Regions from separate parts of the Peribacillus sp. NPDC096622 genome, predicted to be linked through region 2. Evidence: riboswitches for the same ligand, from Rfam matches in the RefSeq annotation. Region 2 holds a riboswitch; each other region holds the start of a gene.
The links. A riboswitch is a leader RNA that binds a small molecule or an ion and turns the genes downstream of it on or off. The one in region 2 is predicted to bind S-adenosylmethionine.
Positions count from the first base shown of each region.

Region 1: it holds a riboswitch for S-adenosylmethionine, as region 2 does, so the genes downstream of both, mtnK (S-methyl-5-thioribose kinase) here and mmuP (S-methylmethionine permease) in region 2, are expected to answer to the same signal.
Region 3: it holds a riboswitch for S-adenosylmethionine, as region 2 does, so the genes downstream of both, ACIQYG_RS05455 (methionine ABC transporter ATP-binding protein) here and mmuP (S-methylmethionine permease) in region 2, are expected to answer to the same signal.

Region 1 covers NZ_JBIWES010000004.1:383,283-394,312, forward strand. Annotated here, with positions in the region: gene ACIQYG_RS10725 (pyridoxal phosphate-dependent aminotransferase) at 1-1,144, opposite strand, end outside; gene ACIQYG_RS10730 (carbon-nitrogen family hydrolase) at 1,244-2,026, shown strand; SAM riboswitch class I at 2,098-2,251, shown strand; gene mtnK (S-methyl-5-thioribose kinase) at 2,330-3,532, shown strand; gene mtnA (S-methyl-5-thioribose-1-phosphate isomerase) at 3,547-4,593, shown strand; gene ACIQYG_RS10745 (LCP family protein) at 4,747-5,634, opposite strand; gene ACIQYG_RS10750 (lmo1851 family serine protease) at 5,753-7,210, opposite strand; gene deoD (purine-nucleoside phosphorylase) at 7,492-8,196, opposite strand; gene ACIQYG_RS10760 (YozD family protein) at 8,429-8,599, opposite strand; gene ACIQYG_RS10765 (hypothetical protein) at 8,778-9,485, opposite strand; gene ACIQYG_RS10770 (ATP-binding protein) at 9,639-11,030, opposite strand, start outside.
Region 2 covers NZ_JBIWES010000004.1:235,023-246,052, forward strand. Annotated here, with positions in the region: gene ACIQYG_RS09980 (DUF4309 domain-containing protein) at 1-243, opposite strand, end outside; gene glpT (glycerol-3-phosphate transporter) at 680-2,041, shown strand; gene aspA (aspartate ammonia-lyase) at 2,313-3,743, opposite strand; gene ACIQYG_RS09995 (asparaginase) at 3,767-4,756, opposite strand; gene ACIQYG_RS10000 (helix-turn-helix domain-containing protein) at 4,987-5,361, shown strand; gene ACIQYG_RS10005 (hypothetical protein) at 5,929-6,096, opposite strand; gene mmuM (homocysteine S-methyltransferase) at 6,345-7,307, opposite strand; gene mmuP (S-methylmethionine permease) at 7,297-8,691, opposite strand; SAM riboswitch class I at 8,775-8,877, opposite strand; gene ACIQYG_RS10020 (flavin reductase family protein) at 9,113-9,721, opposite strand; gene ACIQYG_RS10025 (alpha/beta hydrolase) at 9,740-10,348, opposite strand; gene ACIQYG_RS10030 (ring-cleaving dioxygenase) at 10,348-11,030, opposite strand, start outside.
Region 3 covers NZ_JBIWES010000002.1:433,851-444,880, reverse strand. Annotated here, with positions in the region: gene sufU (Fe-S cluster assembly sulfur transfer protein SufU) at 1-190, opposite strand, end outside; gene ACIQYG_RS05485 (cysteine desulfurase) at 180-1,409, opposite strand; gene sufD (Fe-S cluster assembly protein SufD) at 1,409-2,710, opposite strand; gene sufC (Fe-S cluster assembly ATPase SufC) at 2,726-3,511, opposite strand; gene ACIQYG_RS26940 (YuzK family famiily protein) at 3,959-4,099, opposite strand; gene ACIQYG_RS05465 (MetQ/NlpA family ABC transporter substrate-binding protein) at 4,911-5,747, opposite strand; gene ACIQYG_RS05460 (methionine ABC transporter permease) at 5,763-6,431, opposite strand; gene ACIQYG_RS05455 (methionine ABC transporter ATP-binding protein) at 6,424-7,458, opposite strand; SAM riboswitch class I at 7,612-7,724, opposite strand; gene ACIQYG_RS05450 (O-acetylhomoserine aminocarboxypropyltransferase/cysteine synthase family protein) at 7,842-9,152, opposite strand; SAM riboswitch class I at 9,253-9,359, opposite strand; gene ACIQYG_RS05445 (thioredoxin family protein) at 9,509-9,817, opposite strand; gene ACIQYG_RS05440 (toprim domain-containing protein) at 9,821-10,186, opposite strand; gene gcvH (glycine cleavage system protein GcvH) at 10,281-10,661, opposite strand; gene ACIQYG_RS05430 (arsenate reductase family protein) at 10,757-11,030, opposite strand, start outside.

The DNA.
Region 1 (11,030 bases), 150 kb from region 2:
CCACAGCCTCTTGCAGCCGTTCTTCCGAAGTCAGTAGCCCTACCCTGACGTAACCTTCGCCAAATTCACCGAAACCATTCCCTGCGGCAACAGCTACATGGGCATGCGTTAATAAATAGTCCGCAAAACTCTCGGACGTAAAACCTCCAGGTACTTTGAGCCAGGCAAAAAACGATGCCGCAGGCGCTTTGACATCCCAGCCGATTGCCCTCAATCCCTCAATGAAAACATTCCTTCGCCCCTCGTACATCTTCACTAACTGCTCTACACTGCTCTGTGAATCAAGTAAAGCGCTTGCCGCAGCTTCCTGTATCGCCGGGAAGAGACTCACATAAAGATGGTCTTGTAATAGTTCAAGAGCTTCTATTACACTTTTATTGCCCACTGCGAAGCCGACTCTCCACCCTGCCATATTGTATGTTTTCGATAGAGTGTATATTTCAACTCCTACATCCTTCGCTCCCTCCGCCTGGAGAAAGCTTTTCGGTTTTTTTCCGTCGAATCCTATTGCCCCATAGGCGAAATCATGGACCACACAAATTGAATGTTCTTTTGCAAAGGAGACGGTTTCATCAAAGAAACTTTCAGTGGCAGAAGCGCCTGTGGGATTATTCGGATAATTCAAGAACATCATTTTGGCTTTATCAAGAACTTCTTTATGTATGTCATCGTATTTCGGAAGAAAATCATTTTCTTCTGTCAAGGGCATCAGTTCGGTCTTTGCCTGGGCTAAAACAACACCGGAAAGATAATCCGGATAGCCGGGATCTGGAACAAGGATCGTATCACCTGGATTCAATAAACACTGCGGCAGTTCGACAAGACCCGCCTTTCCCCCGAAGAGAATCGCCACTTCACTATTCGGATCCAGCTTGACACCGTATTCTCGTTCATAAAAGACGGCAGCAGCCTCTTTTAAATATTGATGTCCCCGGAATGGCGAATATTTATGATTAGTCGTTTTTTCAGCTGCAGACTGCAAACTTTTGACGATATGTTCCGGCGTCGGCTGATCAGGGTTTCCCTGGCCTAAATTAATGACATCATGTCCTTGCTCCGTGATCGCATTGACTTTTGCGACTAGTGAAGCAAAAAACTGCTTGGGCAGGTCCTGAAGCAGTCCGGATTTTTCGAATTGCACCATTTATACACCTTCTCTGAAATTTCTTGAAATTCTAGTCACAAATGATATATGTTTATCGTAGTCTTGTAAAGCATTTTTTACATGTGGGGGTTTTAAACGATGAAGTGGAAAATAGCTTGTATTCAAATGGATATAGCCTTCGGTCAACCAGATATCAATTTTCAGGTTGCAGAACAATGGATGGAAAAAGCAGCTCGGTCCGAACCCGATATCGTCATATTACCAGAGCTTTGGACAACCGGATACGATTTGACCAGGCTGAATGAGATTGCAGATCAAGAGGCAGAAAAAACGATTGAATTTCTTAAAACACAGGCACAGAAACACCGGATTCACATCATCGGCGGTTCCATTGCGAAAAAAACAAGCAAGGGAATCTATAACACCATGCTCATCATCGATAAATATGGAAAGCTCATTAAAGAATATGATAAGCTTCACTTATTTCAATTAATGGATGAACATCATTTCCTGCAGCCAGGTGAAAAAGATGGTTTATTTACTCTTGATGAAAAAATATGTGCCGGGTTCGTTTGTTATGACATTCGTTTCCCTGAATGGCAGCGAGCCCATACCGTTCAAGGCGCGGAAGTTCTATTCGTTACGGCTGAATGGCCAAAGCCGAGACTCGATCACTGGAGAGCCTTATTGATAAGCCGTGCTATCGAGAACCAAGCCTATGTTGTAGCCGTTAATCGTACAGGTTCGGATATCAATAATATATTTGCGGGTCATTCCTTGATTATTGATCCATGGGGGAATATCGTAAGTGAAGCCGGAGAAGGAGACGAACTCTTGACAGGCACCTTGGACTTCAACAAAGTTACGGAAGCACGCAACAAAATACCTGTATTCGAAGATCGCCGTCCTGATTTTTATTAATTTACCCATTGACAAACTATTTAAAAAGTTGATATTATTTTCCCGAAGATTAAAATTTCAGAAAACATTTACTCTTATCAAGAGCAGGCTGAGGGATAAAGGCCCTATGAAGCCCAGCAACCGACTGTAATACCATTGTGAAATGGGGCGGATCCTCCGCCGGATTATTAAATCCACAGAGCACGGTGCTAATTCCACCAGAATTCATTTTCTGGAAGATAAGAGGTCCGAAGCCAAAACTTCTGCCTCTTTCTATATGAAAGAGGCTTTTTTATTCTTATTTTGAATCTGGAGGGGAAAAGAATGACTCAAAACCATTCAAATTTTAAGAGATTGACAAACGAAACAGCTATAACCCTTGCAAAAAAACTTGGGTTGGTCAATGCGGATGCAAGTTTGAAATGTAATGAAATCGGCGATGGAAACTTAAATTATGTTTTTCATATTACAGACACGGTCACAAACAAAGGACTAATAATCAAACAAGCGGTCCCTTATGCCAAGGTACTTGGTGAAAGCTGGCCGCTGACACTGAAAAGGGCAGCCATTGAAGCGAATGCGCTGATTCATTTCAGAAGTTATTGCCCCGAATTCGTACCGCAAGTCTATTATTCGGATGAACAGCTTGCCATCACAGTAATGGAGGATTTATCGTACTTGAAAATCGTTAGAACAGGATTGATCGATGGCGATTCATATCCATTGCTTTCACAGCATATTGGTGAGTATGTTGCGAAGACGGCATTTTATACATCCGATTATCATTTAGAACCCTCTGCGAAAAAGGAGGTGGCCCGACATTTCACGAATCCCGAACTCTGTAAAATCACTGAGGTCTTTATTTTCACGGATCCATTTTTTGAGGAACTCCCGGGAGATTTCGAGGTGGAATTGACAGATGCCGCCCAAAAAATATGGAATGATCAAGAAGTGATACTTGAGGTCGCCAAACTGAAACAAAGCTTTGAAACCGAGCAGGAAGCCTTGCTTCATGGAGATTTACATACTGGAAGTATATTTGCAAGTGAAACCGAAACAAAGGTTATTGATCCGGAATTCGCTTTTTATGGGCCAGTTGGTTTTGACCTTGGTCAATACACCGCCAACCTTCTCTTTCAGGCAGTAACACGCAATGGCGCCGGAAAGGAAGAGATTTTCACGCTCCTTTATGAATTTTGGAATGCCTTTGAAGAAACTTACACCGAATTATGGGAAGGCCAAAATAAAAGCCCATTTCGCCATGTGAAAGGTTATCTGCCTTATTTACTGACAAAATTCAAAAAAGATGCATTCGGTTTTGCAGGCTGCGAACTGATTCGGCGAACCATTGGCCTTTCCCATGTAGCCGATTTAAACGTCATTGAAGATAAAGAAACAAGGATCGCTGCCAAAACGGCAACATTGGAAATTGGTTCTTTTTTAATTAAAAAACGGGAGGAATTGGATGTTCCAACTATAATTGAAGCGTTGAAGCAACGTACACTGCCATCTTACTCAACCATTTAAAAGGAGACCTGCACATGACTACACTAGCACCCTTACCATATTCGGTACAATGGGATGATACCCATATTACATTATTAAATCAACAAGCCCTTCCTTCCATAACTGAATTTATTGAACTTCATTCTGTTGATGATGTATATGACAGCATTTTGACATTAAAAGTTCGCGGTGCCCCAGCAATTGGACTGACGGCAGCATTTGGTGTTGCACTTGGCGCCAAAATGGAAACAACCGCTGAATTAGGGGAATTCAAGAAAAACGTAACGAGGCATATTGAAAAACTCGCATCTTCCCGGCCAACTGCAGTCAACCTTTTTTGGGCGTTAAGGAGGATGGAGAACACCTTGCAGGCTGCGCAAAGCATTTCAACTGCCAAGGAAGCACTTGTATCGGAGGCTAAAGCCATCTTTGCTGAAGATGAAGAAATGTGCAGGAAAATCGGGGAACATGGTTTATCCCTATTCACTAGAGGAGATTCCATTCTAACGCATTGCAATGCTGGGGGAATCGCCACAGCTCGGTATGGCACAGCCTTGGCTCCCTTCCACCTGGCTAAAGAAAGGGACTTTCCGCTAAAAGTGTATGCATGTGAAACCAGGCCTGTCCTGCAAGGGGCGCGTTTGACGGCTTGGGAATTGATGCAAGCGGGGGTTGATGTCACCTTAATTTCTGATAATATGGCTGCCCATACAATTCACCAGAAACGAATAAATGGAATTATCGTCGGGGCCGACAGGATTGCGGCCAATGGAGATACAGCAAATAAAATCGGGACATTGGGATTGGCCATATTAGCCAAGCACTTTGGTATCCCCTTTTATGTAGCCGCACCATCAAGCACATTCGACCTTTCTATCGAATCCGGCACATCCATCCCGATCGAAGAGCGGAATGAAGCTGAAATCACCTTCATTCAAGGTATAAGGATCGCTCCGGAAAACGTGAAGACTTTCAATCCAGCCTTTGATGTTACACCGAATCACCTAATTACAAGCATCATTACCGAAAACGGAATCATAACACCTGATTTCTTCAAAAACATTCCGCATTTTGTTAATTGATCCAGGTTCCTTTATTGGTGATAAAAAACGAGAAGGATTTCGTATCCCTCTCGTTTCTTAAAGGTGATCGATAATGATTATTCTTGCGAGGTCTATAATACAATAATTAAATCCGAACACTTTCGATAATAAAATGGACTTCCAAAATTCTCATTATTTTGCAAAGAACTCCTGAAGTGCTTTTTTATTTTTAGTGTAGTCCATTTCCAAAACGGCTCCGGACTGGGGATATATTTCATCTTTAAAGCTTCCTTCCACTGGAACCCTTAAGGTTTCGACGGTGTCCGGGGTATGGAAGACGGCTTTTGGACCCATTTCCATTATTGTTTTCAGACCAATATCTGTATCCAAGTACGAGAGCCCTTGTTCTATGATACCAGGAAGGGCTGCCATCCCTTCGAAGGATGTGATTTGATTTATAAACGCTGTTTTTAATTGAACCATAACTTCTTGTTGACGCTCTACCCTTCCAAAATCACTTTCATCGTCATGTCTAAAACGGACATATTTCAATAATTCCTCACCGTGTAGAATATTTTTACCGACGCTTGCTTGGATGCTCATATCATCAATGATTTCCTGATCCACATTCACCGCCACCCCCTCAGGGGCAAGTAAATCGACCATCTTCACAAATCCCTGGAAGTCGATTACCGCTACATGATCGACCTTGACATCAAAGTTTTCCCGTATGGTTTTCTTGAGTAATTCCCGTCCACCATAATAATAAGCAGCATTTATTTTGTTATATCCTGATTTATTCCCGGGGATTTTCACATAACTATCACGCATAATGGAAGCCAGCTTCAGTTTCTCCTGCTCAGGAAAGTATTTTGCCAGGATAATCGCATCTGACCGAGATTTTTGCTCTCCCCTTGTGTCAACACCTATTAACAGAAATGTTTTCTCGCTTTCCTGGTTCTCTTCATTGTTTAGTTTTTTTTCCGTACCTTCATTTCCATTTTGTTTGGGTAAAGGGGCATAGGTGCAGCCTGCCAGAATCAAGATCAAGAGATATATGAACAATACCTTTTCTTTCATTACCTCACCTCATTGGAAAATTACCCCTATTCTCTGCCTAATGTTGGAATCCTATGCATGAAAACGACAAAAAAGCCTGCCAACGATAATCGTTGGCAGGCTTTTCGGGCAATATCATTTATTTTATTTCTTTCTTTAATACTTCTACCGCTTTTTTCACTTGTGTGTCGTTCTTAAGGATTTTCTCGCGGATGACCTGCATCAATTTAACGGTAGTATCATCCTTAATGGTGCCGGTTTCTTTAATTTTTTGTTCCCTTTGGAATGCTATGACAGCATTCGTGGTTGCTTCATCAAAGAATCCATCTACCTTACCTGGATCATGGCCTGCTTCCTTCAGCATCTCTTCAGCCGCTTTCACTTCACTCGAAGAATCGGATGCTTTCAATTCCTTATCGGGCGAAATGTACGGAAGGCTCGCATAATCAGGAAGCTTCACAGTAATATCCGGCTTGATCCCTTTTTTATGAATCCAATTGCCTTCAGGAGTCAACCATTTAGCTGCCGTATATTTGAAGTTAGATCCATCTTTGAAGTCTTGGGCAGTCTGCACTGTCCCTTTCCCAAATGACTTGACACCGATCAATGGAATGTCCGCAGATTCACTGACAGCCGCTGCAACGATTTCGGAAGCACTGGCACTTCCATCATCAATCAACACGACTACCGGGATTTTCAGTTCTCCATCATTCTCCGATTTATATACTTCTTTTTTCCCGCTGCGATCCTCAACTTGAAGGACCACTTTCCCATTAGGTATGAACAGGCTTGCCATTTCTATTGCTTGTTCAAGCAGTCCCCCCGGGTTTCCCCGCAAATCCAATACGAGACCCTTCATGTCCTTCTTGGACATTTCCTCAAGCGCCGTTTTCAGCTCTTGGACTGTATGTTCGGAAAAACTGGTCACTTGGATTTTTGCAACTCCATCATCAAGCATTTCCGCATAAACCGTCTCAATCGGAATTGTGTCCCGTTTAATGGTCAGCTCAATCGGTTCCGATTCACCAGCTCTTGAAATGGATAGATCAACTTTCGTACCCTTCTCGCCCCTGATTTTCAGGACAGCTTCAGAAGAGCTCAGTCCTTCAACACTTTTACCGTCCACACTTAATATAATGTCATTCGGTTTTACTCCAGCTTTTTCTGCCGGGGACCCTTTTATTGGTGAGACCACCATTATTTGTCCATCCTGCTCCTGAATCTCAGCACCGATTCCTTCAAAAGATGAAGAGATGCTCTCATGGAAACTCGACGCTTCCTTTTTATCCATATAAGCAGAGTATGGATCATCCAATGATTCGATCATTCCATTAATTGCCCCGTCAACCAGCTTTTCTTCATCAATCTCTTCATAATAGTTATCTTTTATCGTATCGTATGTAGAATACAGCTTTTCAAATTCCGCATGCTTATCCGGTGCTAATGACTCTACTTTTTCATCTCCAAAGGTCAAGGCTATTGTAGTAATCCCTGCAGTTAGAAATATGACTAAGAAAATCCCCATAATGAACGTAAACTTCTTTATTTTAATGAATTTCCCTGCCTCTTTTGGCTGTTTTTGATTTTCTTCTTCCACTGAAGCCTCACCACTTTCATTCTTCATGACGATATAAACGATTTCATTCCTATTTTATCAGCTTTCAAGCCAATCGAAAAATAATAGTTATCAAAAATAACAACTTATGACCATATGTATTTTTTTAGCAAACTTCAAATCAGGGAAAATGGTCCAAGGAAAACAGGCATCTCCTGATATTACAAAAATGCGGATACCATGGAACAAATGAGCCTGTATCCAACTGCCATTATACAGCATCACTTATTCCTGGTCACCCGCCTGTCATTTACATCCAATTATCAGTCCTGGATAGCTGCTTCCAATGCCACTTCAACCATTTCGTTGAAAGTTGACTGGCGCTCATCCGACGACGTCTCCTCACCGGTTAAAATGTGATCGGAAATGGTCAATACAGATAAAGCTTGGCGGCCAAATTTAGCAGCAAGCGTGTAAAGGGCAGCTGATTCCATTTCTATCGCAAGGATTTGGTATTTTGCCCATTTTTCCAATTCACTATTATCGTTATAAAACTGATCGGCCGTAAATACATTACCGACCTTCAATTGCAAGCCCTTAGCCGTGCCGACGTCATAAGCTTTTCTAAGTAATTCGAAATCCGCGGTCGGGGCAAAGTCCACCCCGCCGAAAGTCATGCGGTTCATTTGGGAATCGGTGGAAGCACTCATTGCAAGGATCACATCCCTGACTTTTACATCTTTTTGAATCGCTCCTGCAGTTCCAACACGAATCAGCTTCTGGACATTATAGCTATTCATCAATTCATTTACGTAAATCGAAATGGATGGGACACCCATGCCTGTACCTTGTACAGAAATTCGTTTTCCTTTATATGTCCCTGTATATCCAAACATGTTACGAACTTCATTATAAAGTTTAGCATCCTCTAAAAATGTTTCAGCAATATATTTTGCACGCAACGGGTCCCCAGGAAGTAAGACCGTTTCCGCAATTTCATTCTCTTTTGCACCAATATGTACGCTCATACGACTATGTCCTCCTTAACTTGTGGTTGAAATGATATTCAAAAACTACTATACCATATCAACCACAAGTTAGGAAAATCGAACCTTATCTGGAACTTGAAAAAATGGAAATCAGGAAAAAGACTTTTGGCACCCTTCCTAAATCGCAAACAAAACGGCGGTGGTCCGCCGTCTTTTTTTAAATGGTTAATGAAATTAAGGGAAAGGAAGCTGCTAACCGTCTTATGACAGGTTACTCTTCGACTTCTTCATCAATTATGCATTTTTCAAGAAGATATTCGAATGTGATGTCAGCAAGATCTTCAACTTCAGCTTCTGTTGGAAGATAGCCCCGTCTTATCAATTCTTGAAAAAAGAATTCCGCTATCTCTTCTGTATCAATAAAAACCTCAATTTCTCGCAAATCATCGCCCCCTTATTTAAAGGTCTATGAATGTGTAGAGACAAATATACCACTAAGGCATCCCATAATGGAAAAACATATGAATGGCCTATAGTTATCAAGTTCCATTCGTGTTCTATTTGTATGGATACTTCTATAGGGAATTTGGAAATTGCCCTTTAAAAGTTTGGGATACCTTTCACTTCGTTTGCTTCTTTTTATGATCTGGATAAATTTCCTCTGCAGCTTTTTCAATTTTAGCAAGGGCGATTTTCATGATGTGACGATATTCATCATCGCCAAAATGTTCGTAGAGCTTACAATAATCATTATATAAATCCAACAGTCCATCAATCATTTCCTTTTTTTCATCTTTTGTCATTGTCATTTCTCGCTCACCTTTACCAGGGTTGTTTTGTTTAGCAATGATAGCAAGCTCATTTTTCTTTTGAGGAAGGAGCAGACCCAATTTTTTAATGATTCCATCTGCCCGTTTGGCATCGGCAATCAAAGTCAGTTCTTCTTCATGAGCTTCAAGCCATTCACCATCAGAGATTCTTGATAACTCATAGATTACATCCTCCCAGGCATTTTCCTTATAGCGCCAAATTTCCGTTCGATAGCCGATAATCTTGAAATAATCCTGTTCATATCCATCCACTTGGACCAAGTCACCTAATAAATATTTATATTCAATATCGATTTGTTCTTTCGGATAAAGGATTTCTCCTTCATATTCATTTATCGATTGCAATGTTTTTTCGATATAAAGACCTTCACTATAGTTCACTTCATACACATAAGCACCATCGAGAAATTTCACATCGGTTATATTCCCGACTGTCCCATACATTGTTATTACGACTGTATCGCCTAATTTAAATTTCGGCTGTTTTTTTTTGCCCATAAGAGACATCCCCCAATATGGTCCTTATCGTTTGATTAGTAAATTATATGCACAAACAAACATGGAGGTTAATGGAAATAAGAGGGCATTTTGCTCATTTAGCTAATTAACCGGCCCATTTATTAAAGGGCACTACAAACAAAAAAAACCGCCTCATTTAATGAGACGATTCGTAGTGGGGATTGTGAGCGTCACTTTCGTTCCTTCGTCACGGGCGCTCTCAATTTGGAATTTCCCTTTTAATTCCTCCATTATTTGTATGCATGTCGCTACACCTAATCCGTTTCCATCCGGTTTGGTGGTATAAAAGGGCATACCGATATTTTTTAAATTCTCGGGACTGATGCCTTTTCCATCATCGCTGATCACTAACCTTATATATTGGGACACGGAATTGTGATGTAGTTCAATCCGCCCCCTTTCTTCAATGGCTTCACAAGCATTATTCAAGACATTCAAGAGAACCTGCCTTAACCGGTTCCTGTCTGAATAAACAATGACGGATTGTGTCACCCTATTAATTATTCTTACATGAGAACTCGGAATTGAGGAAGTATAAGTATCTATAATTTCATCAAGGAAATCCTTTAAATCGATTTTCTCCCATTCCAGTTGATGCGGTTTTGCCAAATCAAGAAGTTGTGTCACAAATACATTGACCCTATCCACTTCATGAAGCATGACATCGCTATATTTTTCTATCAATGATTTATCATGATCCTGGCTCTTCAATAATTGGAAAAAGCCCTTTATTGTCGTCAACGGGTTCCTGATTTCATGGGCGACACCGGCAGCAAGCTGGCCAACATATTTCAATTTTTCCGTACGGACGATTTCCCTCTCACGATCTTCAATCGTTTCCATCATTCTTAGAAAAGCAAGGTTCAATTTTTCCATTTCCTCGAAGCTTCTATTGTCGGAAATGATGAATTCCTTTCCTCCTATGAATTCCTCTGTCGCTCCGACAAGTTCTTGAACTGGCCGTACGAGGGTCTTTGTTAGTAAATAGACAGCCAGAATGATAGAAACAAAAACGATGCTGTAGATTGTCAGGTACCGTGTTAATAGGTCATTCAAGGGTTGAAATACCTGTTTCTTATCAGCACCCACAACAACAAACCATTTATTCTCTGTTTGTGCTATCGTATGGACAGGCTGGATGGAATATATTTTTTCCCCATTCTCTTCACTGTACAATTCATCCGATAACGACGCTCCCATCAGCTTATCTTTCGTTAATCCCATTTCTTTCAAGGCAGAATCCTGCATAATGCCATGTGGGTCTTTTTTCGAAATCATGATGCCTTCTTGATTGATCATGAAAAAGTTCACTGGGTATTTATCGCTAATTTCATTAGCCTTTTTCTCCATCATCTCCCAAAGCCCTTCCAACCGGAAAGCTGTGGATACGACTCCGATCATTTTCCCTGAATTATCATATACCGGCGCACTCAAAGCTATTATAGGTTCTGCGAAGGCCCGGGTTTTATAAACATCAGAAAGGAATTCATGACCTTCTATGGCCTCTTTGAACCATATTCTCTT
Region 2 (11,030 bases):
AACGGTACTTAAATCTTCCGGTGCACCCCAGGCTTTTTCCACTTTCTTCAACGAATCACCTACAGAAAATGGTCCACTGCTAATGGATTGTTGGGATTCGTAGGCTAAACCCATGATTTGCCGAATCAAAAGGTCTGGCGTGGATTGCGATGATATTGAATCTGTTGAAGCACAAGCAGCCTGCCCACTAAACATGAGAAATGCGAGCATTAGAAATGTAACGCTTCGGATAAAACGATTCACTTGTTTCAAAATATCCTCCCTTTCCATATGGAAATGACTGATTACATTATCTTAACAATCTTAAAAAAGATGAAAAATTGCGCATGTCATTCCATTTGGTTTTTACCATTACTATTCATATTCATTGGAACTTTGGACACATAACATTCGTTCAGAAAAAAATTTAGATCTAAAAATGATACCAAAAAGGTCTCAGTCAGTTAACTTGACGTCAATGGCTCCTTATTTGTCCGAATGGGCACAAAAAAATGTTGACAGCGTTTTCTTATGAAGATAGTATAATTATTACAAGTTAACGATGGTGGAGATTTGGAGACTCATGCTTTAATAGGACCTTTTAAACAAAAAGGTTACTATTTGGGTATGGGTTTTTTTATGTGTCATCATCATACTTTACTTAATTAGGTTCAAAAATATCATATTTAGGAGGAATTGGATGCTCAAATTATTTAAGCCAGCTCTACCAGTTGAAAGATTACCGGAAGGAAAAATAGATTCTGAATATAAGAAACTCAGATTACAAGTTTTCATCGGTATCTTCATTGGTTATGCAGCGTATTATTTAATTCGTAAAAACTTTTCCATGGCGATGCCATATTTAAAGGAGGAAGGCTTTACAACTGGAGAGCTGGGTCTTGCATTATCAGCTATCTCGATTTCATATGGGATAAGTAAGTTTGTTATGGGAACCGTGTCAGACCGAAGTAACGCGAGGTATTTCTTGCCAGTAGGTTTGATACTTGCTGGAATCGTCAGCTTACTTATGGGACTTGTTCCATTCTTCACATCATCGGTTACAATCATGTTTATCATGTTATTCATTAATGGGTGGTTTCAAGGGATGGGCTGGCCTCCATCAGGGAGAGTCCTTGTTCACTGGTTCAGTGTAAGTGAAAGAGGAGGGAAAACGGCAATATGGAATGTTGCCCACAACGTGGGTGGTGGCTTAATGGCTCCACTGGCAATTGCAGGTGTTTCCATCTTTGCAACATTTATGGGTTCTTCATATGCAGGTTATGAAGGAATTTTTATACTACCTGCTCTAGTTGCCATATTAATAGCAATCATATCATTTATCTTAATACGTGATACACCACAATCAGTCGGATTGCCACCTATTGAAGAGTATCGTAATGATTTTCCAAATAAAATGAAAAAAACGTTTGAGACAGAACTGACAACAAAAGAGATATTATTTAAATATGTATTAAATAACAAATGGGTCTGGGCGATTGCGATTGCAAACATCTTTGTTTATTTCGTGCGTTATGGGGTACTTGATTGGGCACCAACCTATTTAAGCGAAGAAAAAGGCTTCAACATGGACGAGTCCAGTACGGCTTATTTCTTATACGAATGGGCAGGCATTCCCGGTACTTTATTATGCGGCTATATCTCTGATAAAGTTTTTAAAGGACGGCGGGGACCGGCGGGGGTTGTCTTTATGCTAGGAGTATTAATCGCAGTCCTTGTTTACTGGTTTAACCCTGCAGGCAACCCAATGATTGATATTATATCCCTAATTGCGATTGGATTCTTAATTTATGGACCTGTAATGTTAATAGGTCTGCAAGCACTGGATTTAGTTCCTAAAAAAGCTGCAGGCACTGCAGCAGGACTGACTGGCTTATTTGGATATTTAGGTGGATCTGTAGCTGCTAATGCTATTATGGGATATGTAGTTGACTTTGCAGGCTGGAATGCAGGTTTTACATTAATTACGATTTCTTGTGTACTTGCAGTAGTGGTATTTGCATTTACATGGAATGTTCGAGGACAGGAAGTAGTAAAGGGCTAACACAGGCATATTATTGAGCTCAAGCTTCCCAATCCCCCCTAGATATATTCTAAGGGGGATTGGTTTTCCATGAATAGTTTAACCCCTCCATGATTAGATCGGTAAAAATAACTGAATATTCAGCTCAGATACCCATAAGCAGCTTACGGACGGTTGGTTGGCATACCATAAATGTATAAAAAAAATGACTATGCCTTTATACCAACGGTCCTAAAGGCATAGTCATTATATCAAAAATCATAAAGATTAATGTTTTCTACCAATATACTGGTTATTGCCGATCAAAAAGAGAAGCTCCCGCTATTCCGGGTTTTGTCATCTCATAAGGGTTTAGAATCAGATCCAATTCCTCTTCTGTCAACACATCATATTGTAAACAAAGTTCGCGAACTGATTTCCCTTTCAATATCGCTTCACGGGCAATACGTGAAACCACTTCGTACCCAAGATGCGGATTGACTGCTGTAATCACTCCAACACTTTGTTCGACATAATCTTTTAAATGTTGCTCATTAGCCTCAATGCCTTCTAAACAATAATCTGTAAAGACATTGAAAGCATTGTTCATAATGCTGATTGATTGCAACAAATTGAATACAAGCACTGGCTCCATTACGTTCAACTCTAGTTGTCCTGCTTCTGATGCTAAGCAAATCGTATTATCGTTCCCGATCACTTGGAAAGCGACTTGATTAATTAATTCCGGCATTACTGGATTTACTTTTCCTGGCATGATGGATGAACCTGGTTGGCGGGCTGGAAGTGTGATTTCTCCTAATCCCGCTCTCGGACCTGAAGCCATCAAACGTAAATCATTAGCAATTTTAGACATATTCATCATACATACTTTCAATGAAGCTGACACTTCAGTATATGCATCCGTATTTTGGGTTGCATCTACTAAATGCTCTGCTCCTACAAGCGGCAAGTTACTGATTTCAGCTAAATATGTAACAACATTTTCAATGTAACGCGGATCTGCGTTCAATCCCGTTCCCACTGCTGTTGCTCCCATATTCACTTCATATAAATGTTGACGTGATTGACTGATTCGTTTTATATCCCGGTCCAACACGCGACTGTAAGCCTCAAATTCTTGACCAAGGCGAATCGGCACTGCGTCCTGAAGATGTGTGCGTCCCATTTTGATAACATGATCAAATTGTTTTGCTTTATCCTTTAAAACCCCACTCATCTTGGTCATTGTTTGTAACAATTGCTCCAAAAGTCGTAGTGTTGATAAATGAATGGCAGTTGGGAATACGTCATTTGTTGATTGTGACATGTTAACATGGCTATTTGGACTAACATGCACATAATCACCTTTGTTGTGCCCCATAAGTTCTAACGCACGGTTGGCAACGATTTCATTAATGTTCATATTCATCGAAGTACCCGCACCGCCTTGAATTGGGTCAACGATGAAATATTCATGCCACTTTCCATCGATCACTTCTTCAGAAGCTTTGACGATAGCGCTTCCAATACCATCATATAACCGTTTGGTATCCATATTCGCTAAAGCGGCCGCTTTTTTAATCATGGCTAGTGCACGAATCATTTCTTCATTGACTTTGTAACCGGTAATCGGAAAATTTTCTACTGCGCGTAAAGTTTGTATTCCATAATAAACATCTGCCGGAATTTCCTTTTCCCCAAGAAAGTCTTTCTCGATTCGGTATGTTCTCTCTTCTATCAACATTTCCTCTTGCCCCTTTGTTTGTTCTAGAATGTAATGTCCTCTGCAATCGGTGTTTCCATCATTTCCTTCACTTTTTTAGGATCCCGCGTCTTAGCTAATATCCACATCAGCTTCGGAACGATGGCTTCTGTATTCATATTTCTGGAACGAATGATGACATTCTTGTTCACTTTCCGTCCCACTTCGTAAATATCCATATCTTCCCCTTCTTCTAAACATTGGGTAGTGATGACTACGGATATTCCACATTGTACTAACTCATTCAATTTCTCTAAAATATTTCTTCCTTGGAATGGAATACCACCGCTTCCATAACTTTCAATTACGATTCCCCGACAATGATTTTTCAGAAAATCAAAGAATTCAGGCTTAATACCGGGATGCAGCTTGACCAAGGCAACTTCAGTACATAGGGAAGCATCTAACTTAGCTTCCTTATTCTTTGGTGAATGAACTGGCTTTAGATACTCAATTTTATCTTTGAATATGGTAGCAATATAAGGATAGTTAATACTTTCAAACGAATCATAGCTTTTCGTTCTCAATTTAATGGCCCTCGTACCCTGAATGACTCTGCCGTCAAAAACAACATATACTCCTCCAATATCTTCACAAGCAAACCGAATCGCATCAGAGATATTTCTTTTGGCATCTGTCTTTTTAAAGGCAATTGGGATCTGAGAACCTGTAATGACGATTGGTTTCCCTAAATCTTGTAACATATATGAGAGCGCAGCTGAAGTGTAAGCCATTGTATCTGTTCCATGGGTAATCACAAAGCCATCGTAATCTTGGTAGTGCTCATGGATGGATTGTGCCATTTCTGTCCAATCTTCCGGCTGCATATTTGTACTATCAATATTCATCAAAGGCTTACTATCAATCTGACATAGTAAATCCAATCCCGGTAGGTGACCTAAAATTTCGTCAGCTTTCATTTCTGGAACTAGTCCATTTTTTCCTTCTAACGATGCAATTGTACCACCTGTAGTAATCAACATCAACTTCTTCATTTTTGATTTCAACTTTTCCAATATACTACCCCCTAAAAAGCCTCCCTGTTTCACTATCACTCTAATCATCTCAGAAAAGGTTGTTTTCGCTGTAAATGTACATGTTACGCGTACACCACATGTTATTATAGTCATGTTTCATAGTGAAATCAAGCTAAAGTTATTCATTACGCGTACACTTTTTTCAAAATGATGTTATAATGGATTTATATAAAAGGAGAGTAATAATAATGATTTTAAAAAGATTGACTACATTAAGGAAGGCCAAAAGGTGGTCTTTGCAATATACTGCTGACAGACTCGGAATCGCCAAGAGTACCTATGCAGGTTACGAATCGGGCCACCGCCGCCCTTCATTAGAAACGATTAATTTATTGGCAGGCTTATATGATACATCCACTGATTACATTCTAGGCCGAGTGGATTATCCATATAAGGATATTAACACAGAGTCACCTCAAGTAATGGAATTAACGGATTTATCAGATATGGAGCTAGCTGTCGATGGAATCTCTCTTTCTGAAGAGGAAACGATTCAATTTATCGCTTTTATTAGAGCTAAACGAGAAGTGGAAATCAATCGCGATAAACAAAATGAAACATAGCAGACATTGAGTTTAAGACTTGTATTTGGGGAACGAACAGTACTTTATCAGCAGGTTCTTATACTACCTGGCATGTTTATTAAAACCGTAAAACACCGCGGCTTTCACCAATTAGGTAAGTCGGTTCTGATCAATCGTTAAGTTCGCCCTTTTTGACGCTGCACGAAACGATTTCTGGACGACAAGAGAATATACTAATAATGCCCCTTGTTTAGAAATTTAAGTTTTATTAACTATATAGAAGAAAGTCGGCTTATTAAAAGGTCATCCATCTTCATTATTCTGTTTTCTTCATTAACTTATTTCCTTTTCCATCAAGGGAAGTTTGATTTCAGTTTAATCTCCGATTTTACTCTTGGTTTATTTGCAATGAAAGAAAAAACCATGGCACAGCTCATGGTTTTCCCCCGTCTGAAAATCAAGCCCAAACAAGAAGCAACATGAAGTTGAGGTTATGTCATTAATTCATGTGCTTATATTATTGGAATACGAAATTTAATAATCCCCTTAAAGAAATGGAAAATTGCTCAATATAATGACTCAACAAATATACTGCATCTCAATATATTAAGGCATCTCATCTTCTTTTTCCCGATTTTTGAAAGCTTCATGTGTGACAATATCCTCAATCTGTTCATACTGGCGACTGTGTTCCTTCTCTTCGCTAATTCTATTATTGGGTAAATTTCCTGGATGTCCTTTTTCTTTGTGATTAAAATTTTTACCACGGCTCATAACTCATTCTCTCCTTTCTATTCATTGTTTGTATAGTTTTCCCAAGCACGAAAAAAATATGATTTAATTTCTCTTTTTACTGTTTTGCAGCAGGGTGGATTACAACCTTTTCAAATAACTCGAATCTGAAAAAAAGAGCCCCAAAAAGAACAGGAACTGCCAGATTATGACGCTTCCTGTTCTTTTTGTTTATAGGTTTACCCACTACTTACATAATTAATAAAAACATTTTTGATGACAAAGAATGGCTAGGAGGATATTACCACGGAAGGTCGCCACTTCCTTGAAATGTCTGCAATATGATCAGGAGCCGTTCTGCAACATCCCCCAATTATACGTGCCCCCGCATGGTGCCATTCTTCAGATTTCAGGTCGAGCCTGTTACATGATTCTTGACCATGCCATGTTTTAGTTTCTGGATTATATGATTCACCGGAATTCGGATAAACGATAATTGGTTTATGCGTGTTTGCACGCAACACCTGTATGGCTTCCGTGATAATTGATACAGGCGCACAGTTAATGCCAATTGCGGCAATTTGCTCACTGTCCCCAAACAATCTGGTACAGTCCTCCAGCAATGTACCATCACTTATCGCTTTTTCATTTTTCAAAGAAAAGGATAGCCAAGCGTAAACTTCTGGATAATCTTTCAATAATGAATGTAATACTTTTGCTTCTTGCAGGGAAGGAATCGTTTCAAATGCTAAAATGTCAGCTCCTGCTTCAATCAAAGCTGATATTCGCGAGCGATGAAATGCCGCTAACGTTTCATCTGAAACACCATAGTTCCCTACATACTCTGACCCATCTGCAAGATAAGCCCCATAAGGTCCAACTGATGCAGCAACCAATGGCTTAGGTCTAATCGTTTGATATTCTTCCTTCCAAAATTCATCTCTTGCTTTTCTTGCAAGTAAAACCGTTTTCCGGATTAGATCCAATGCCTCTTTTTCTTGTATTCCGCGGAGGGCGAAACCTTCAACTGTTGCTTGGTAGCTTGCCGTTATCGCACAGTCAGCACCAGCTCGAAAGTAGTCAGAGTGAACCTGGTAAATCACTTCTGGATTTTCAAGTAATACTCGTGCAGACCACAGGGGATCGTCCAAATCACACCCATGCCTTTCAAGCTCTGTAGCTAAAGCCCCGTCCAAAATCATGACTGAATGATCTCGTAAGATTGTTTCAATTGGGTTAATTTTATTCTTCATGATTTACTCCTCTTTTCTTATAAGTTTGTGTCAGATAATAACTTCCATAGCAAAACAAAATAAAAGGAATGCCACAATATAATGCAATTCTTTGTGTAGGATCAAATGCAATTCCTATGCAAGAAGCAAGACATAGCATAAAAGAAACGATTGGTACGAGTGGATATAATGGTGTATGATAAGCCAAATCATTGACTGAGTTTCCTTCGTTTATATATCGTCTGCGAAATAGGAACTGTGACGCGCTGATACTCATCCAAACCATAACCACGGCTAGTCCAGAAATGGATACAAGCACTATGTATACAGTATCCGGTGCAATAATACTCGAGAAAAGTGATAGAACACCGCCCAACATACTGAAAAGGACTGCATATACCGGAACACCCCGTTTTGTCAATTTTGCAAATATTGGTGATATAGTTTTCTTATCTGCAAGTGACCAAAGCATCCTGGATGAGGCATATAGTCCTGAGTTTGCAGCGGACAAAATGGCCGTCAATATAACAAAGTTCATAATATCCGCTGCATATGGCACTCCAATTCGTTCTAGAACGGCAACAAAGGGGCTCTCTAATACGCTTGCATCCGAAACAGGCAATAATGCGGATAATACAACGATGGTTCCTACAAAAAAGATAATCAATCTCCATAATGTCATACGGATTGCCTTTGGTATCGTTTTTTCTGGATTCACAGTTTCCCCAGCTGCAATTCCGATTAATTCAGTTCCAGAAAATGCAAAATTCACCGCGAGCATCGTCATTAGAATGGCAAAGGCACCATTTGGAAATAAACCAGCACTTGTAAAATTGGAAAATAACGGAGCTGATTGTGCGTTAATTATTGGAATAAAACCTACCATTGCCGCAGCTCCCAGAATAATAAATATTACGATAGCGAATACCTTTATAGACGCAAACCAGAATTCGGATTCAGCGAAAAACTTAACGGTCCATGCATTTAATGCCAAGACCAAAATGGCGAATAGAGCACTCCATATCCAGACACTGATTGATGGAAACCATCTCTGCATCAACAATCCTGCAGCCGTGAATTCCGAACCTAGTGCAACAGTCCAGGTTAGCCAATACAACCAGGCTACTGTATACCCTGTCCCTGGTCCGATGTATTTGGCTGCGTAACTATGAAACGCACCTGTCTCGGGCATATGCACTGACAGTTCACCTAGACATAGCATGACAAGATAAACCACTAATGCACCAATCAGATACGAAAGGATGGTGCCAAACGGACCAGCCTGGTGAATCGTATAACCCGAACTTAAGAATAAACCAGTACCAATCACCCCGCCAAGCGATAGCATTATTATATGCCGTGCTTGCATTTGCCTTTGAAAATCATGCTTCCTTTTGTTCTCCATTCTTACTCTCCTTAATCTTGCATCCAGAAAAAACGAAAACGCACTCTAAAAAAGAGTGCGTTACTGACAAATAAACACGTACGGTCTTATCTATCAAGGTTTCACCCCCTGGAATTAGCACAGTGTCTTTGTGGACCTGCTGCTGAGGTTTCATAGGGCCAGTCCCTCCACCTCTCTGGATAAGAAATTATTTTTTTTATAACTTTATCAATCTATAAAAAAATTGTCAAGTTTTGTTTCGTAGTGTAAAGACTTCCATTTAATTACTAATGTTCATGGCGCCTGCGTCATTAATATTAAAATGATTGCTTATTTTTGGAACTTTCGCGTAATAAAAATTGCAAATAAAGCTAACCGGGATCATATTGGTTTTTAAAAAATGACGACATCTTATAAGATGTCGCCATTTTTATCTTTTTCCTTAAGGACGTTCTATTTCAAATAATTCCCCTAGTTTTGTATAGGTATGACCTGCTAATCTTGCTACAGGTTTTAGCCCATTCTGATCAATTCGGCCATTATGGTAAATATCTTGCTCTATATGATAGCAGACTATTTTCCCTATCAGTAAATCACAACCAGGTTCATTCTTGGAACCTGCCAATGGTATCGATTGCTCTAATGTACATTCAAAACGTACCTTCGCTTCTAGCAATCCTGGTACGGATACCTTATCACTAACAGTCGGCGTGAAATTAGTAAGACCCAATTCACTTTCGTCAGATGGGAGTTCCTTTGCCGTTCGATTTGCATCAGCAACATTATTTTCATCAGTGATATGAACAACGAATTCACCTATTTGAATTGCATTACGGGCTGTGTCCTTTGAAACTCCTTTTTTCCGTTGAACAGAAATGGAAATCATCGGAGGGTTTGAACTAACTATGTTAAAAAAGCTGAACGGCGCTATATTGATCGTACCGGTTTCGGATTGTGTCGTAACCAGCGCAATAGGTCTAGGTATAATGCTTCCAGTCAAAAACTTATAATTATCCCGTTCAGTCAGACTTTCAGGATTAATAGAAATCATCTTCATTCCCTCTCATTCTTATAAAAATTTCTTTTGAAACCAGGAACCTGCTGCCTCAACCTCTGAACGTGTTAACTGATGACCGTGATTTTCCCACTGAACTTCAACTGTAGCGCCAGCTTGCAGTAAAAGTTGATTAAGTTCATCAGTTTCTGCTGCCGGGCAAATCGGATCGTTTTTTCCTGCAGCAATAAATACAGGAATATCCGAGAGGGAAGGCAAAGCGATCCCTCGTCTAGGAACCATTGGATGATGAAGAATCGCTCCTTGTAATGCCCCCTCGTAATGGAACAGCAAACTTGCCGCTATATTTGCACCATTGGAATAACCTAATGCCACCACTCTGTCACGGTCGAAGTCATATTTTCCGGACGCCAATTCCAAGAAGTCATAAAGTTCCTTCGTTCGGAAGATCAAATCCTCTTCATCAAAAACCCCTTCAGCTAACCGTCGGAAATAACGAGGCATTCCGTTTTCAAGTACATTTCCCCGTACGCTCAATATGGATGAACCAGGTGAAACCATTTCCGATAATGGCAAGAGATCTGTTTCCGTTCCTCCAGTGCCATGTAAAAGCAATAGTAACGGAGCTTCTGGATTACTTCCTTTTTGAAAAATATGTTTCATCATTTATCCTCCTCTAGTACTCTCGGCACTGCCGGCAGTAACGTTTTTTCCATAACTTCCCGTTTTTCTTCCAACCATGGCGGCAGCATTAATTTACTGCCCATCGTTTCCTTCGTTTCATCATGAGCAAAGCCAGGTGGATCTGTGGCAACTTCAAAGAGTATGCCTCCATCTTCCCTGAAATAAATGGCATCGAAGTATTGACGGTCTGTAAAGGGTGTCACACCATAGCCATGGTTACCGATATGCTCCCTCCATTCTTTATGATCTTCATTATCGCTCGCACGCCATGCAATGTGATGGACAGTTCCCACTCCGATTTTACCGTTTGGTAAAACCGTTTTTTTAACATCGATCAAATTTCCAATATCCGATGTGGATCTGAAGCGGATGAAATCTCCCTCTTCCCCAATCTTTTGCAAGCCCATCACTTCCACTAATAGTTCCATCGTTTTGATCGGTTTTGACGTCAATAATACAGCACCGCCGAATCCCTTGACCGCCTTATCAGCTGGTACACCGCCGAATGACCACTCGCTATTTTTACCTTCTTTACGCTCAACCAGTTCAAGTTGCAAACCATGTGGGTCTTGGAATTCCAGATATTCCTCACCGAAACGTGAAACCTTTTCAAAGTCTATGTTAAACTTATCCAAACGCTTTTCCCAGAAGCCAATTGATC
Region 3 (11,030 bases), on a different contig from region 2:
CACCATCGAATTTAACATCGCTGACCTTGCCATCTTCAATCTTCATCGTTAAACGAATCCGATCGCCGCAAGTTGGATTATTCATATCGATTGTCATGCTTCCATCTTCTAGCATGCCCTTATTACGCGGTTTCTTATAGTGATCCATAATGACTTGACGGTAAAGTGTATCTAGGTTATCAAAAGACATTACTGAAATACTCCTTCGTTTTAACAAGCCCGGACACAAGCTTATCAATATCTTCTTCCGTGTTATATAGATAGAAACTTGCTCTTGCTGTCGCTGATACGTCAAGCCATTTCATTAATGGCTGTGCGCAATGATGACCGGCACGGACAGCAATTCCATCTGCATCAAGAACGGTAGCGACATCATGTGGATGTACGTCATTAATATTAAAGGTAATTACACCTGCACGCTTTTCTGCATCTTTAGGACCATAAATGGTCAGCCCTTCAACTGCTGACATTTTCTCCATTGCATAAGCGGCGAGCTTATGTTCATGCCGTTCAATATTATCCAAGCCGATTTCTTCCAAGAAATCAATTGCAGCCCCCATGCCGATGGCGCCGGCAATGATTGGGGTACCGCCTTCGAATTTCCACGGGAGTTCTTTCCATGTAGACTCATACAAACCTACAAAATCAATCATCTCTCCGCCGAATTCGATCGGTTCCATTTTTTCAAGCAAATCTTTCTTGCCATATAATGCGCCGATGCCTGTTGGACCGACCATTTTATGACCTGAGAAAGCAAAGAAATCACAATCCAAATCACGGACATCCACTTTTAGATGCGGCGTGCTTTGTGCCCCGTCGACTACCATTACAGCATTGTGATCATGGGCAATTTTGGCGATTTCCTTCACAGGATTGATAACGCCAAGTACATTCGAAACCTGCATGATGGACACGATTTTCGTTGCTTCCGTAATTGTAGCCCTCACATCGTCAATGGAAATCGTGCCGTCCTCCTGAAGCGGAATATACTTCAATACAGCGCCTTTTTCTTTGGCAAGCTGCTGCCACGGAATGATATTACTGTGATGCTCCATGTAAGAGATGACGATTTCGTCACCCTCTTTAATATTTGCACCACCGTAACTTCTTGCTACAGTATTTAAAGCAGTCGTTGTGCCTCTGGTAAAGATGATTTCTTCTGTAGAAGAAGCATTAATGAATTTACGTACCTTTTCACGTGCACCTTCATACGCATCCGTAGCTTTTGTTCCTAGTGTATGCACCCCGCGGTGAACATTCGAGTTGTATCCGCGGTAATATTGCTCAATCGCTTCAATCACTGCAGCCGGTTTTTGAGAGGTTGCAGCACTATCTAAATAAACTAATGGCTGACCATTGACTTCTTGATCTAATATTGGAAAAAGCTTACGAATTTCGTATGGGTTCATTACTGTACTTTCCTTTCAATGACCGCTACTAATTGTTTTTTGACTCCCTCAATTGGAAGCTCGTTAACAACAGGGGCCAAGAATCCGTGAATGACAAGTCTTTCTGCTTCTTTCTTTGTAATACCACGGCTCATTAAATAATACAGTTGAAGCGGGTCGACACGGCCGACGGAAGCGGCGTGACCAGCCGTTACATCATCTTCATCAATCAGGAGGATCGGGTTGGCGTCTCCGCGTGCTTTCTCACTTAACATCAAAACGCGTGACTCTTGTTCGGCATTGGCCTTTGTAGCACCATACTCTATTTTCCCAATTCCATTAAAGATGGAGGATGCTGCGTCTTTCATGACACCATGCTTAAGGATATAACCCTCAGAGCGTTTGCCATAATGAATGATGGCTGTCGTGAAGTTCTGTTTTTGTTCCCCGCGTCCGACTACAACGGTTTTTGTATCACCGTGAGAGCCATCGCCCATTAGATATGTTGTATTATCCGAAATCGTATTTCCGTCGTTCATCAGGCCAAGCGCCCACTCAATACGCGCGTCACGTCCTGCCACTCCACGGCGGTTAACATATGTCGTGAAACCTTTTGAAAGGGTATCGACCGCACCGTATTCGACTTTGGCATTCGCATTTGCAAACACTTCAGTTACGATGTTGGCAACCCCTTCGTTGGAATCAACGGTTGAGAAATAGTTCTCTACATATGTGACAGAGCTATTATCTTCAGCTACGATCAAGACATGGTTGAAAAGTGTAGTATCTGGATTATCCAATAGGAATACCGATTGAATCGGCTCTTTGATTTCTACATTTTTCGGAACATAAAGGAATGCTCCCCCATTAACCAATGCAGCATGAAGTGCCGTTAAACGATGTTCATCTATTTTAACGCCGTCTTTCATGAAATATTTTTGCACGAGCTCAGCATGGTCACGAGCCGCTGATAAAATATCCGTAAAAATGACGCCTTGCTCTTTCACATTTGCTGACAGATTGATATGTGCCGGCGTATTATTGCGTTGAATGTATAAGTTTTCATTTTCTTCAACGATGGATTTAATTTCTTCCGGAAGCTCCTCTAAAGAGGCAAAAGCTTCACTCTCAACCGTATGAGTTTGGAAAGAAGTAAAATTCCATTTATCGATTTTCGTTTTATCCGGCTTTGGCATCGGGAGCTTTTCTAATTCAGAAAACGCTTGAATCCGAAGCTCGGATAGCCAAGCTGGATCATTATTTTTAGTTGAATAGGAGCTTATATCCTCTTGTTCAAACGGTAATTTCGTTTCTGTAGTCATTGCAAATCCTCCTACTTACGCTTCTTCGCCAACAGTTTCGTCTTCAATGCCCAATTCTTGTTTAATCCAGTCATAACCTTCCGCTTCCAAGCGGGCAGCAAGTTCAGGACCGCCTGATTTCACGACACGACCTTGCATCATTACATGTACAAAATCAGGAGTGATATAATTTAATAGACGTTGGTAGTGAGTGATGATCAAGCATCCAAAGTCTTCTCCGCGCATTTCGTTGATTCCTTTTGAAACGACTTTAAGTGCATCGATATCTAGACCAGAATCAATCTCATCCAAGATTGCAATTTTAGGTTGGATCATCATTAATTGAAGAATCTCGTTGCGCTTTTTCTCTCCGCCTGAGAAACCTTCATTCAAATAGCGTTGCGCCATATCTTCATCCATTTCAAGGAATTCCATTTTTTGGTCCATTTGACGGATGAATTTCATCAATGAAATTTCGTCGCCTTCTTCACGGCGTGCGTTAATGGAAGAACGTAAGAAGTCTGCATTTGTAACACCGCTGATTTCACTTGGATATTGCATAGCTAGGAATAGACCGACACGAGCGCGCTCGTCTACTTCCATTTCCAATACATCTTCACCATCGAATGTGATGCTTCCGCTAGTTACTTCATATTTAGGGTGACCCATGATCGCTGATGATAAAGTGGATTTACCAGTTCCATTTGGCCCCATGATCGCATGGATTTCTCCACCTTTAACTTCAAGGTTTACCCCTTTTAAAATCTCTTTGCCTTCAATTGATACGTGAAGATCTTTAACCGTTAATGTAGAAGCTGACATAATAATACCTCCGTGAACTAATTCCAATTTTATTACCAGAAAGTAAAGATTACTTTCATTAATTTACGTAAAAGCATTCTCACTTTATTCTCATTCCAATTTTATAACAAATCCAATTTGGAATCAACTAAATAGATAGGGGTTTCCACTTCGGCCATATTAAAAACCTGCCCTATCCTTACAATACTAACAGATATGGCCTGTTTACTGCATATTCATACTTATTTTAGCTTTTGTTAAAATTATCTTATTATTCGGCAAATCCTTGTCCTTATTATTATATGTTCAAAGAATTCGATTGCAAGGTATGAACGTTCCGCTTTAAAAAGAAAAAAATCGGACTGTCAGGTATTATGTAAGTTCATCCAATAAGGAAACCCCTTATTTTATGGACCACTTTCCATTTTACCTCTACAGACCGATCTTTTAAAGAACTCTTTTATATGCTTAGCCGTGAATTTTGCGTTGTAGGTCCTGGACCATTTTGTTGCACTTTACATGTTCCCTATCCCGTTCTTTCTCAACCTCGATACGGAGGTCTAAGTTTCTACTGTACTCACTGTAGCCAATCCCATGTGAAGACTGCATCGCCTTTTCCATTTCGCTTGTTACATTTAAATCCAGAGTATTGATAGTGAACCATCCTTTCAAATTTGCGTATCATTTCATTATCTCTATACCCTTTACTTTTTCTGATTAAACATGAAACGAATTAAATTAGGCCGCAGGCTGTAAACAAACTGGATGATTAATGAGTTTGTCTACAGTTTTTTAGTTTTTTAGGTTTTCAAAATTTGAAAGTTACTTCCCACTTCAGGCACTCGCTTTCCGCGGGCGGTCCGCCCTCGGCGCTTTTCCCGCAGGAGTCTCGTACCCTCCGTTCCAATCCACTAAGACTAAACAATCACTTTCACCTAAGGTTTCCATGATAAAGTGCCTCACTTCTCCATGTTTGGAAGCTGAACGAACAAACCAGCTTGCCTATTCATCTATGCGGCAGCAGACCGTAACGGGTTTGTGTTGGGACGATAGTAATACCCGGAAATACTCATGATACTCGTTTTCTTAAGAGCCTTTGGTTGAACAAATGATTAAGAAGTTGGAAAACCTGAAGCTGTTGACACAGATGCAACTAACAAAACACCAGCTTTACTCTATAAACGTCCTCGAACAAAAGAAAGATTCTTCCGCAACCATGGCTATGTGGAATATGAGCGTTTAGGTTGTTATCTCTGCCCATCTGCACTCAACAACAAATAAAGAGGGCTATCGAGAGTACAAATCGCTTTAACTGCTTCAAATCCAATAAAAAATCAAAAAGGTTTCGGAATGAGACCATTCCGAAACCTTTTTTCCTTACAAACTGTGGCCTGAATTAAATCAGGTCGCCATTCTTGAATTATTTATCCGCCGGTACAACTGCACCTTTGTATTCTTTAAGAATGAAATCTTGGATGTCTTTAGAATGCAATACTTCTACAAGCGCTTTTATCGCTTCTTTATTTTCGTCACCTTTGTTTACGGCAATGACATTCACATATGGTGATTCCGAATCTTCAATCGCAATCGAATCTTCAAGCGGATTCAAACCCGCGTCAATTGCATAGTTGGAATTGATCAAGACTGCATCGCCTTCGCCGCTCTCATAAATTTTAGGAAGCAGGGCCGCTTCATAATCTGCATCGAATTTAAGGTTTTTCTTATTTTCAACGATGTCTTTAGTTGTAGCCGTCGTTTTATCGATGCCTTTTTTCAAAGTGATCAGGCCATTCTTTTCCAAAAGGGATAAAGCGCGTCCATGATCAGCAACAGAGCTGCTCATAATAATTGTTGCGCCTTCCGGAAGTTTATCAATGCTTTTATATTTTTGTGAATATAGAGCAATCGGCTCGATATGGATTCCTCCAGCATTGACGAAATCATATCCATTTTCTTTAATTTGCGACTCTAAGTAAGGAATGTGCTGAAAGTAGTTAGCATCCAATTCCTTATCATTCAACGCCTTATTCGGTAAAACATAGTCCTGGAACGTTTCGATTTCCAATTCGATTCCTTTTTCTTTAAGAAGCGGCTTAGCTTCCTCAAGGATTTCAGCATGCGGAACATTGGATGCCCCTACAACTATTTTCTTCGATTCTTTTTCCATATCGCTGCCGCTTTTATCCTTTTCACTTCCACAAGCAGCCAAAGCGATGGATAACACTAAAATTAATGCAAATCCTAAAAACTTTTTCATCCTATTCATCTCCCTTTATCTTTTGTCCAATTTAGATGTAATCACATCTCCAATAATTTGAATTATGAAGACGATAATTAGAATAACGATCGTCGCTACAAGCGTAACGTCATTTTGATTTCTTTGATAACCCTCCAAATAGGCTAGATTACCAAGCCCGCCTGCACCGATGACCCCGGCCATTGCGGTATATCCAACCAATGCAATCGATGTTACCGTAATCCCGGAAATAAGGGCAGGCATCGACTCTGGAAGCAGGACCTTCCAAATGATCGTGCTCGTTTTTGCCCCCATCGATTTAGCGGCTTCAATTACACCTTTATCGATTTCACGAAGGCCGATTTCAACCATACGCGCATAAAATGGGGCCGCACCGATAATAAGTGCGGGCAGTGCAGCGTTCTGTCCGATCATGGAACCGACAAGCGCTTTAGTGAAAGGAATGAGCAGCACGATCAAAATAAGAAATGGAATGGAACGGAATATATTGACGACAGCACTCATGATCCCGTTGACTGCCCGGTTTTCCCACATATTACCCTTCCCTGTCAGGAAAAGGATCAATCCTAATATTATGCCTATAAAAAAGGTTGCCACTACAGAGACGCTTGTCATGTAAAGCGTTTCCCTCGTAGCTTCAATAATGTCTTCCCAATCAACATTCGGCAATAATTCTTCAAGCATGAGTAATCACCTCCACGCCTACCTGCTGTGCTTTAATGAATTCGATTGCGCGGAGCATTTCATCCTCTTTGCCATCTAGATGGATAAACAATGTTCCATATGAACCGCTTCTTGTTTGGGATATCTTACCTTGAACGATATTGACATCCAACTCGAAGTTACGTACAAGCTTGGTGATCAATGGGCTTTCTGCATGATCGCCTACAAAGGTCAATTGAATCACTTTGCCTGCAGGATAGCGTTCGAGCAAATGGTCCATCGTTTCTTTCGTTTCTTCTGGTTCCGTTACCTGTTGCACGAAACGCTTCGTCATTTGTTCTTTAGGATTCTTGAAAACATCCAGGACAGGTCCCTGTTCAACAACTTGCCCGCTTTCCATCACGGCGACGCGATGGCAGATTTTACGAATCACATGCATTTCATGTGTTATCAAGACGATCGTCAATCCCAGGCGCTGATTGATGTCAACAAGCAATTCCAGTATGGAGTCGGTAGTCTGCGGATCCAAGGCAGAAGTCGCTTCATCACACAGCAGCACTTTAGGGTCATTTGCCAGAGCCCTGGCAATTCCCACCCTTTGCTTTTGCCCCCCGCTTAATTGTGAAGGATAGGCCTTTTCCCTGCCTTCCAGTCCGACTAACTTGATCAATTCGTTCACACGCTTGGTTCGTTCAGTTTTAGAAACTCCTGCAATTTCCAATGGGAAAGAAATATTTTCCTGAACGGTCCTTGACCATAATAGATTGAAATGTTGGAAAATCATGCTGATTTCTTGACGGGCCTTACGGAGCTGAGCCCCTTTAATTTTTGAAATTTCCTTCTCAGCCACCACAACGGATCCCTCTGTCGGTGTTTCCAATCCATTGAGCATTCTGATCAAAGTACTTTTCCCCGCTCCACTGTAACCGATGATACCGAAAATCTCGCCTTTATTTATTTCAACATTCACATTATTTACAGCCTTGATCGTCTCACTGTTTCCTTTTCCTGTTCGGAAAAGCTTACTGACTTTCGTCAATGTAATCATTAATCCTCACCTCTTTTATCCAATAAAACCTATGAACTTAGTTGATTTCTCTACATTATTAGTCTGTTTCTCATATCCTGCAAAGGTTTTCCCCATAAAAATAGAAAAAACCTTTCTGCATGAGCAGAAAGGCAGGTGAAGAAACAGGCCTTCCTCTCATCTTCCAAAGTGATTAAACTTTGTGTGAATTGGCACCTTTCCAAGGAAATCTCCTTGTCGGTTGCCGGGTTTCATCGGGCACATCCCTCCACCTCTCTTGATAAGAGCTAATATATAGAATATTTGTACAACATTAAGTTCTTTAGTATGGTGAAATTTTATCATAGATAAAAAAGGAGCGCAATGTATATTATTTCTAGTACAACAATGAACAGGAACTTTGCTTAAACCGTTTTGGAAGTCAAGGAGACGATATTCGTCGCCTTTTCAATTGCCTGCTCCAAATCTTCTATTAAATCCTCTACATTTTCAATCCCAATGGATAAACGGACTTGGTCGGCACGCACACCCGCTTTTGCAAGACCTGCCTCATTCAATTGTTGATGGGTCGTACTGGCTGGGTGGATGATCAAGCTCTTCGCATCCCCTACATTCGCCACATGGGACCATAATTCCACCGAATTGATAAGTTTTGCCCCAGCTTCGCGATTACCTTGTATCCCAAATGTGACGACAGATCCAGCTCCCTTTGGCAAATATTTATCCGCAAGGGCTTTATCGGGATGATCCTCATCACCGGGATGTGAAACCCAAGTCACGGCAGGATGGTTTTTTAAATATTTAATGACAGACTTGGTGTTTGATAGATGCTCTTTCATCCTAACATGGAGCGTTTCAAGTCCAAGCGTAAACTGGAATGCACTTTGGGCACTTAGCGCAGGGCCCAAATCACGGAGTAACTGGACTCGGGCTTTCGTTATGAATGCGGCAGGTCCAACTGCCTCGGCGTATACCAGATTGTCGTAACTTGGGTCAGGCTCCGTGAAGCCAGGGTAGTTTGGCGAGTTCCAATCGAATTTCCCTCCATCCACGATGACACCGCCTAGCGTCGTTCCATTTCCAAGAAGCCATTTTGTAGCGGAATGGATGACGATATCCGCTCCAAAATCAATTGGTCTGCAAAGATACGGTGTCGCGAAGGTATTATCAATGATTAAAGGTATGCCGGCTTCATGGGCGATTTTCGCTACCGCTTCAATATCAAGCACCCTCAAACTTGGATTTCCGATCGTTTCAGCAAAAATGGCTTTAGTTCTTGGCGTAATCGCCCTTTTAAAATTTTCAGGGTCATCTGGAGAAACGAATTTCACTTTTATCCCATATTTAGGAAGAGTATTTTCAAAAAGGTTATACGTACCGCCATATAAGGTAGAGGCTGAAACAATCTCATCCCCTGAAGCGGCAATATTCAGGATTGAAAGTGAGATGGCCGCCATTCCGCTTGCCGTTGCCAATCCGCCGATACCGCCTTCCAGTAAGGCCATTCTTTCCTCAAAAACGCTGACCGTGGGATTATGAAGCCGTGTATATATATAGCCATTCTCCTTTAGGCCAAATAATTTCGCTGCATGGTCGGTGTCTTTGAACAAGTATGCATTGCTTTGGTAGATAGGAACTGCACGGGCACCTGTTTCATCAGCTTGCAGACCGCCATGAACACTCAATGTTTCGAAACGCAACTTTTTCCCTGACATATTAATTCTCCTCTTTTTTATGGATTTAATTGGAATTATATGAAATCTGGCCTTTTATAAACAAAAAAACCACTTCAATAAGAAGAGGTTTCAAGAACACACCTCATCTACCAGAGCCAACACTCTGCTGGAATTAGCACCGTATATAAAATTTATACCGGTTGCCGGGCTTCGTCGGGCCAGTCCCTCCGCCACTCTTGATAAGAACTATTAAATTCTGCCGTTACTTTACTTAATTCAAAATATAGCATTTTAGAATAAATCAGTCAATGAATTGTTAGAATATTCTTTGTTTATTTTCAACTTGCATTCAAATGTACGCAACAAAGAAACCAACCACGGATCTGATTGGTTTCCTAGCTGATTTCCTTAAGCAATCCGTACAAATAAGGAACGGATTGAAAGGCATATATTTTTTTGTGCAGCTGTCCTTCTTTGAAAAGCAATAAGCAAGGAACACTTTCGATTTCATATGATTCGGCAATTGCTTGGACATAGTTCATATTCATTTTGCCTGCCTTCAATTCCGGGAAAAGCTCCAAGGCTATCGTCAGCATCTTGGATGCCACCTGACAGGTGCCGCATAAAGGCGTATATAAATATAAGCAAAAGGTTTCCCCACTTTCAACAGCAAGCTTACACTCTTCTTCTTTCCATTCCTGCATCAATTAGTCGTTCACCCTTTGACTTAAAAATTTCATTTTCACATTCATATTGGCAGATAGGAGCACAGTTGCGATATGATGTTCGGGTGAGCTTTCCACTTCTTTGTATATTTTATTGATATACAGGTGGTTCGCTTCCGGCATTTCCCTTCGGAACTGCTTCCGCAGCTTTTCTCCTGATTCATCTGCGTCAAAAAGGAGATAAACATCACGGTCCATCAATTCTTCCACTAATTCATCCAGCTTAGTTAATGATATGGTCCCATTCGTACATCTTATTTCCACATCTTCATTTAAAACGGAGGCAACTTTTCTTCTATCGGAACTGCCTTCTACTATGATCACTTTTTCGAATTCGCCCCACTCCATGTCATCACTCCATCTCACGAATTATGTGCGCAACTCACCCACTGTACAAAATGAAAAAGAGAGCAGGCCTTTTCAGTCCCCCCTCTCCTTCTTATTAACCGTTGATTAAACTCTCATACTCTTCAGCGCTCATCAAGTTTTCAATATCACTGCCATTAGATGGTTCAAGCACGACCATCCATGCCTTTTCATAAGGAGACTCATTTACATATTCAGGGTTGTCACTTAAATCTTCGTTTACTTCAACAACCTTGCCACTGATAGGTGCATAAAGCTCAGAAACGGTCTTAACGGATTCAACACTTCCAAATGGTTCGTTCGCTTTCAATTCATCGCCGATTTCCGGAAGCTCAACGAATACGATGTCCCCAAGCTCGGACTGTGCGAATGCCGTAATTCCAATGCGCACTGTTCCATCTTCCGTTTTGACCCATTCATGTTCTTTAGTGTAACGAAGTTCTTTTGGTGTTGTCATAATTAACCCTCCATATGTACATCTTATTTTATCTATTACATTATAAGGTAGATTGTTTGTTTAAGTAAGGAATTAACCAAATATTTTGTGAAATTTCAGTTCCAAACCTGTTCGAATTGCTCTTCTTTGAAACCTACCGTCACTTTGGTGCCATCCGTAACAATCGGCCTTTTCAGAAGCATGCCATCTGTGGACAATATATCAAGCATCTCTGCTTCAGAAGCTTCTTTCAGCTTATCCTTTAAGCCCAGCTCCCGATATTTTTGACCGCTAGTATTGAAAAACTTCTTCAACTCCAAATTGCTGTTTTTATATAGTTGTTCTATTTCAGTTCGCGAAGGGGGATTATCCGCTATATGGATCGCTTCA